DNA from 2 places in the Marinobacterium aestuarii genome. Region 2 is predicted to be linked to the other one. Evidence: predicted binding sites of a transcription regulator. Region 2 holds the regulator's gene; the other holds the start of a gene.
The links. Region 2 encodes FliA, which starts transcription of late flagellar genes. Its sites were predicted from a motif close to CTAAAGTTNNNNNNNNNNCNGCCGATA; they were not measured.
Positions count from the first base shown of each region.

Region 1 (4,325 bases), 420 kb from region 2:
TTTTGCCCACACCCCCACCTCTGCCACAACATCAATACAGAGCCCACCCAGCCAGGACGCATAAAAAATCCGGAACCCACCAAGTGAGTTCCGGATTCTGTCAAAACTCCAGGCGAGCGACAGGCCTCAGATAACGCACACCTGGACCCGGCCGCGGGCTTTTTGAAGCATCAGACGCCGATCAGTCTTCCAGCAGATTGCGACCCTTGCTTGCCGCAATGCGCATACGCAACGCATTCAGCTTGATAAAGCCCTCTGCATCCTTCTGATCATAGGACCCGGCATCGTCCTCGAAGGTCGCAATGCTTTCATCAAACAGGCTATCGACAGAGCGACGACCCACAACTTCGACATTGCCCTTGTACAATTTCAGGCGCACATCACCGTTCACGTGACGCTGGCTGTAATCGATCAACTGCTGCATCATCTTGCGCTCTTCAGACCACCAGAAACCGTTATAGATGGTCTCTGCATAACGCGGCATCAGTTCGTCTTTCAGGTGCGCAGCTTCACGGTCCAGCGTAATGGACTCAATGGCACGGTGAGCACGCAGCATGATGGTGCCACCCGGCGTCTCGTAACAGCCACGGGACTTCATGCCAACAAAGCGGTTCTCGACGATATCCAGACGACCAATGCCGTTTGCACCACCGATCCGGTTCAGCGTTTCCAGCACAGTCGCTGGAGACATAGCCTCGCCATCGATGGCAACGATATCGCCCTTGGCGTAGGTCAGCTCAATGTAGGTCGCCTCATTCGGCGCCTGCTCAGGCGACACCGACCAGCGCCACATATCATCTTCCGCTTCCGCCCAGGGATCTTCCAGCACACCACCTTCATAGGAGATATGCAGCAGATTGGCGTCCATGGAGTACGGAGACTTTTTCTTCTTGCCTGCGAAATCGACCGGAATATTGCGCTCTTCACAATATTTCATCAGGGTTTCGCGGGACGTCAGATCCCACTCACGCCAGGGCGCGATCACCTTGACGCCCGGCTTGAGCGCATAGGCACCCAGCTCAAAACGCACCTGATCATTACCCTTGCCGGTCGCGCCATGGGAAATGGCATCGGCGCCGGTTGAGTTGGCTATTTCAATCAGTCGCTTGGCAATCAGCGGGCGTGCGATGGAGGTACCCAGCAGGTACTCACCCTCGTACACGGTATTGGCACGAAACATCGGGAATACGAAGTCACGCACGAACTCTTCACGCAGGTCTTCGATGTAAATTTCCTTTACACCCAGAGCCTCTGCCTTGGCACGCGCAGGCTCAACCTCTTCCCCCTGCCCCAGATCGGCAGTAAAGGTGACCACTTCGCAATTATAGGTATCCTGCAACCAGCGGACGATAACAGACGTATCAAGTCCGCCGGAGTAGGCCAGCACAACCTTTTTAATATCCGACATCTATTGGCTCCACATGAAATCACCCGACAGCCGGCAGCGAGCACAAGGACCCACAACGACAGCAACCGGGCAAAGAATCTGTTGGCGAAAAAACGCAGTATTATATCAGCAAAGCACGGGACTCAGAAGGCTATTCACGCTCAAGACGGATAGTGACGCGGCGGTTGCGATCCCGATTCGCCGCCGAATTATTGGGCACCACCGGATAACGCTCGCCATGAAAGCGCATGGTGATCATGGATTCATCCATGCCCTTGGCCTTCAGGTACTCGGTCACAGCCTCGGCCCGCTTCTTCGACAGGTCCCGATTCAGCAGACGCCGCCCCAGATTATCGGAATGACCATCCACATAGACCGACTGCACGCTGTCATCATGCTTGACGTAGAGCGCGATCAGGTCGAGTCGCGCCCGGGCCGAATCAGACAGCACATAAGTTGCCGGCGGAAACAGCACCGCCGTGCGCGCCACCTGACGATAGTTCACCGGCAGCAAGCCTTCGACGCAGCCACTGTAGTCCTGATAGGCCGAACCAAAATTCGCCGCCGACACCCCGACCCGCAGCGCCTCCGCGGTCCCCTGCCAGTCGGTACGGGTAAATGTGGGCACCAGCCCCTTGTACAGAAACGCCAGCATCTGACGGGCGTAGTTCGAGGCGACATCAATATCACCACTGGCGGCATCCACCTTGAGCGTCGCAATCATCTGCGGCGCCGCGCCCGGCCGCCAGGGCGGCGCCTCAGCCACCAGCAACGCCTGCGCCGAGGCATTCACCTGCTCAACCGCACGCAGGCTGAAACGCACATCCTCCCCCGCCTCGCGCTCAAACAGCGCCCGCCCGTAAGCCGGCACAGCCTGACTCAGACGGCAACTGAACTTGGAGGACTCCAGCTCCCAGCGCGAATCGTCAATCGCAGCCCGATAGGTGACCGCCAGGGCAGTCTCGGCACCCAGCCAGACGAGCAATAGCAACGAAAGTCTGCACAGCAAATTTATCACCCCAACCAGGAACCAGAACACACTCAAGTGTATCGACCCGAACCCCATTTCCTTTAACACCCAGCCCGACAAAAGGCCTGCGGCGATACAAACATATACCCTTAACTGCCTCGACTCTACGGGAATATGCGTTCAGCAATGGAGGCTGCGCGCCTGGGTTGCTAGAATAGCGCCTTACTCACCGACTGCACGCGCGGCAATTAAGGACTCCTCTTGAGCAACAGCACCATTCCGCAACTGATGGCAGACCGTTTTCGCGGCTTTCTGCCCGTCGTTATTGACGTTGAAACGGCGGGCTTCAACTCCCGCACCGACGCCCTTCTGGAAGTCGCAGCCGTCACTCTGACGATGGACGAAAACGGCTATCTGATGATCGATCAAAGCTTCGACGAGGCGGTTGATCCGTTTGAGGGTGCCAACCTGGAGCAATCCGCACTGGACTTCACCGGCATCGACCCCTTCGACCCTGAACGCAACGCCATTTCCGAAACCCTGGCGCTGGAAAATATTTTCAAGCCCATCCGCAAGTCGATCAAGGCACACAACTGCAAGCGCGCGATTCTGGTTGGCCATAACGCCGCCTTTGACCACAGCTTTATTCAGGCTGCGGCGAGCCGCACCGACGCCAAACGCAACCCCTTCCACCCCTTTTCCACCTTCGACACCGCCACCCTGGCAGGGCTTGCCTATGGACAGACCGTCCTGGCACGGGCCTGCGACGTGGCGGGCATCGATTTCGATGGCAAGAAAGCCCACTCCGCGCTCTACGATACCGTCAAGACCGCCGAATTGTTCTGCGCCATCATCAACCGCTGGAAGGATCTGGGCGGCTGGGACATGGTACTGGAAAGCCGTCAGTACGACGACTAGACCATCAACAGCAACCCGCGCCCAAACGCAAAAAACCCGTCACGAAGACGGGTTTTTCATATCTGCAGAGGCCAACTCCAGGGAGTCGACCCGCACAGCAGGCAGGCTTACAGCTTGCCGGATTCTTCAGCCAGGTAAGCGGCAACGCCTTCCGGAGAAGCGTTCATACCCTTGTCACCCTTGTTCCAGCCAGCCGGGCAAACTTCGCCATGCTCTTCGTGGAACTGCAGCGCGTCAACCAGACGAATCAGCTCGTCGATGTTGCGACCCAGCGGCAGGTCATTGACGATCTGTGCACGTACGTTACCTTCCTGATCGATCAGGAAAGCGCCGCGGAATGCAACACCGTCAGCGTGCTCAACGTCGTACGCCTGGCAGACTTCGTGCTTGATGTCAGCCACCAGAGTGTACTTAACAGGACCGATACCACCCTGATTAACAGGGGTGTTGCGCCATGCGTTGTGCGAGAACTGGGAATCGATGGAAACACCGATAACCTCAACGTTACGCTCTTTGAATGCCGCAACACGGTGATCCAGTGCGATCAGCTCAGACGGGCAAACGAAAGTGAAATCCAGCGGGTAAAAGAAAACCAGGCCGTATTTACCCTTGATGGCTTCTTTCAGGTTGTAGGAATCAACGATTTCGCCAGTGCCCAGAACAGCCGCTGCGGTAAAGTCCGGTGCTTGCTTGCCAACTAGTACGCCCATTACTTCTCTTCTCCGTTAGTCGTCGTATTTCAACGCTTAAAAACTTCGGCGTGACCACTGTGCGCGATCACGCCGAAAGAATAAATGCTGTATTAACTCAGGCTTCTTCTTCAGGAGCCTGGTTCGCTGCGGCCTGCTTGATCAGCGTTTCCAGCTCACCATTGGCAGCCATCTCGCAGACGATATCGCAACCGCCCACCAGCTCACCATTGACCCACAACTGTGGGAAGGTCGGCCAGTTCGCATACTTGGGCAGCTCGGCACGAATTTCAGGGTTTTCCAGGATGTTCACGAACGCGAAGCGCTCGCCACAATTCATCACAGCTTCGACTGTACGGGA
Region 1 is NZ_CP015839.1:1,383,213-1,387,537, reverse strand. It holds gene A8C75_RS06150 (argininosuccinate synthase) at 182-1,408, opposite strand; gene A8C75_RS06145 (flagellar protein MotY) at 1,539-2,378, opposite strand; gene rnt (ribonuclease T) at 2,619-3,275, shown strand; gene A8C75_RS06135 (peroxiredoxin) at 3,383-3,985, opposite strand; gene grxD (Grx4 family monothiol glutaredoxin) at 4,083-4,325, opposite strand, start outside.
Region 1: a site for FliA is predicted at 2,436-2,462, ahead of A8C75_RS06145 (flagellar protein MotY). Genes of this name have one in related genera too.

Region 2 (4,325 bases):
CGCGCTGAGGTGGTAGCGCCACCGTTTGAAGGCAGCGGTTTTGAGGCTGACCCCTTCGCCCCTGGATCCCGGCCTGAACCGACCTTCAGGCCTGAAGCTGCGCCAGGGCCTGAACCACGGCAAGAACCGGCACCAAGATCAGCGGCGCAACTGCGCTCCGAGCCGCAGTTGCGGCCGCAGTCAGCATCTGCACCTCAGGGGCCGGCGGCAGCCGAGTATCCAGGGGAATCCCGGAGCTCTCGCAATTCTCGGGACACGCAGGATCATGAGCGCATCCTCAGCATGCAGGATGAGATTCAGCAGCTCAAAGTCATGCTGCAGCAGCAGTTGCAGGCCCAGGCGCAGCCTCAGATGCAGCCTCAGATGCAGGCGCCGCCAGCGGCACCCATTCAGCCCGCGCCATCCCAGCCGGCTCCGCCACCGGCCGCTCAACCCGCTGCCATGCCGCAGGCCCAGGTGCGCCTCAGTCGCAGGCTCGACAGTCTCGGCATCGGGCCCCGGGTGGTGCGCCATCTGGTGTCGAGCATTGAGCAGGATGTTGAAATCGACAAGGCCTGGCGCAGCAGTCTGGCGCGCCTGTCCGATGCCATCCCGGTGGTCGGGGAAGAGTTTATCGAGCGCGGTGGCATGGTGGCCTTTGTCGGTCCCACCGGAGTGGGCAAGACCACCACGATCGGCAAGCTGGCAGCACGCTACGTGCTCAAGTACGGCAGTGCCAGTCTCGCGCTGGTGACCACGGATACCTACCGCATCGCGGCCCATGAGCAGCTGCGTACCTTTGGCCGCATTCTGGATGTGCCGGTGCGGGTGGTGGATGAAAATCATTCGCTGGATGAAGTGCTGCACTCACTCAAGGGCAAGCGCCTGGTACTGATTGATACCGCCGGCATGAGCGCCGACGAGCCCCATACGGCAGCGCAGATCGAGCTGCTGCAGGGTGTGTCGCTGCGGCTTAAAAAATTGTTGGTGCTGTCATGTTCCAGCCAGAAACGGGTGATCGAAAGTGCCTACAATACCTATCAGACGCTGGGTCTGAGCGGCTGCGTACTGAGCAAGCTCGACGAGTCCGGCAGTCTGGGCGAGGCGCTGACGCTGTCGATCGAGAAACAGTTGCCTATTGCCTATGTAACCGATGGTCAGAAGATTCCCGATGATATAGGGGTGGCGCGGCGTCATGATCTGGTGAGCCGTGCCGTGGTGACGACGCAGAAAGCGCAGGAACGTGAACAGCAGGCGGACGAAGGTCCGGATCTGAGTTTTATAGGTCGGGCAGGATGACCCAGGGAAGAAGCAGATTATGCATCCAGTAAAAGTAGTGGCTGTCACCGGCGGCAAGGGCGGTGTTGGCAAAACCAACGTTTCGGTAAATCTGTCGCTGGCACTGGGGCAGATGGGCCGTCGCGTGGTGCTGCTGGATGCGGATCTGGGGCTGGCCAACGTCGACGTGCTGCTGGGCCTGAGGCCCAAATACAATATATCCGATGTGCTGGCCGGGGACTGTGCGCTGTCCGATGTGATGTTGCAGGCGGGCGAAAACGTGCGCATAGTACCGGCATCCTCAGGTACCCAATCCATGGCGGCCCTGGGTGTGCATGAGCATGCCGAGCTGATTCATGCCTTTACCGATATCGCCGACGAAATCGATGTACTGGTGATTGATACCGCGGCGGGCATATCCGAGTCGGTGATCAGCTTCCTGCGCGCCGCCCAGGAAGTGCTGATGGTGGTGTGTGACGAGCCCACCTCCATTACCGATGCCTATGCGCTGATCAAGCTGCTGAATCGGGATCACAAGGTCACGCGTTTTCGGGTGCTGGCCAACATGGTGCGCAGCGAGTCTGAAGGTCGCAACATGTATAACAAGCTGCTGACGGTGACGGATCGATTCCTTGATGTAACGCTTCAATACGTCGGATCAATCCCTTATGATGAGGCGGTACGCAAGGCGGTTAAGCGGCAAACAGCTGTTTTGCAAGCGTTTTCCAGCAGTAATGCGGCGCTTGCCTATCGTCAGCTTGCCAACCGGGTCGATGGCTGGCCGGTGATGACAACGCCGCGTGGGCACCTGGAATTCTTTGTCGAGCGCCTGGTGCAGGGAAGCTAGCAGTTAATAAAGAGGCTCCATGTATAACCAGCTGGAATTTACCTCTAGTCAGGATCTGATCACGCAGTATGCGCCGCTGGTTAAGCGTATTGCCTACCATCTGCTTGCCCGCCTTCCGGCCAGTGTTCTGCTGGACGATCTGATTCAGTCCGGCATGATCGGTCTGCTGGAAGCGTCCCGCAAATACAATCCCGCCAAGGGTGCCAGTTTCGAGACCTACGCCGGTATTCGCATTCGCGGCGCCATTATCGATGAAGTGCGCCGCGGTGACTGGACGCCGCGCTCGGTACATCGCAACAGCCGGCGTATTTCCGACAGCATCCATCAGCTTGAAGCGCGCCTGGGGCGCGATGCCACCGATGCCGAGGTGGCGGCCGAGATGGACATCAGCGTGACCGAATACCACGGCCTGCTGCAGGATTCGATGGAAAGCCGTCTGTTCAGTTTTGAAGAACTGCAAAGGCCAGACGACGAGAGTGCCGGCGAGCAGTTTGTGGCGGATGATCCCGAACCCGAGCATCAGGTTGAAAAGAATGTCTTCAACCAGGCGCTGGCCAAGGCCATCCAGGGGTTGCCGGAACGCGAGCGGCTGGTGCTGGCGCTTTACTATGACGAGCAGCTCAATCTGAAGGAAATTGGCGAGGTGCTGGGCGTGAGTGAGTCGCGCATCAGCCAGATTCACAGTCAGGCGGCGCATCGGCTGAAGGGCCGCCTGCGAGACTGGCGTTAGTTGTAGTTTGGGTTGGACTAACACTGGATATTTGCAGATCTTGGCCGATAACCACAAATCACTGCACAGGCTGCCCGGGTGCGCTTATAAGGCGCATGACAGCCAGTACGTTTATCTAGCGCCAGGCAGGTTCTGCTGCGGCCTACTTTTTCTAACGGAGCCTTGTGCATGGATCGCCTGAGCGTTGCAGGACTGTTACTCGCCGTCGTCGCCATTGCGGGCGGTCATTATCTGGATGGTGGCCAGATTCAGCAGCTGCTTAACGGGCCTGCGGTGGTGATCGTTGTTGGCGGCACTCTGGCGGCGGCGGCCATTCAGACCCCCAGTAATGAGTTTCGCCGTGCCCTCTGGCTGATGCGCTGGCTGGTAAACGGGCCCCGCTATGATTTCGAGCGCGGAATCGAGCGCGTGGTGGAGTGGTGTCAGCGCACCCGCAAACTTGGGCTGCTGGGGCTGGAGGCGGAGATTGAAGCCGAGTCGGATCCCGTGGTACGCAGTGGTCTGCAGCTGCTGGTGGATGGCAAGGACGCCAACGTCATTCGCGGCATGCTGGAGATACAGCTGGTGTCCCAGGAGCAGCGTGACCTGCAGGGGGCCCGGGTGATCGAGAGCATGGGCGGCTATGCCCCGACGCTGGGTATTCTTGGCGCCGTTATTGGCCTGATTCAGGTGATGAGCAACCTGCAGGATCCTGAGGGGTTGGGTGCGGGTATCGCCACCGCCTTTGTGGCCACCATCTACGGTGTGGCCCTGGCCAACCTGCTGCTGATTCCGCTGGCCAACAAGATCAAGAGTCTGGTGCTGGCGCGTTACCGCTACCAGGAAATGATGCTCGAAGGCCTGCTGTCGATTTCCGAAGGGCAGAGCCCGCAACTCATTCGCCAGCGTATGCAAGGCTATCTGGGGTAGGAGAAACTATGGCGCGTCGGATGCCACCGATTGATGATACGCGCCAGGATCGCTGGGTGTTGTCCTACGCCGACTTCATTACGCTGCTGCTGGCGTTCTTTATTGTCATGTATGCCATTTCCTCGGTGAACGAGGAGAAATATCGCTCCATTTCCGATGCGCTGTCCGGCGTCTTCGAGGGTTCCGGCCGCCCAGCGGGCGCGACCACCCAGGATGCCGCCAGTGATCTGGCCATTGGCAACGCCGTACGACCCGATGCCCCTGCTATTGAAATCGACCCCGCCGATGCTGCGGTGACCGCACAGCTGCGCAGTCTGCAGGCCGAGTTGCAGCGCAGGTTTTCGCCCCAGATAGAGGCGGGCAGCATGAAAATCGACGGTAACGACCTCTGGTTGTCGATCGAGCTGCGCGCATCACGTCTGTTTGGCAGCGCCGATGCATTGCCGGAAATAGAAGCCGATGCGCTGCTGGGCAAGATTGCAGAGTTGTTGCGCGGGCTCGAAAACCCGATTCATGTTGAAGGCTTTACCGATAATCAACCCATTGCGACCGACCTCTATCCCTCCAACTGGGAGCTGTCTG
Region 2 is NZ_CP015839.1:968,033-972,357, forward strand. It holds gene flhF (flagellar biosynthesis protein FlhF) at 1-1,278, shown strand, start outside; gene A8C75_RS04235 (MinD/ParA family protein) at 1,298-2,104, shown strand; gene A8C75_RS04240 (RNA polymerase sigma factor FliA) at 2,124-2,834, shown strand; gene A8C75_RS04245 (flagellar motor protein) at 3,003-3,743, shown strand; gene A8C75_RS04250 (flagellar motor protein MotB) at 3,752-4,325, shown strand, end outside.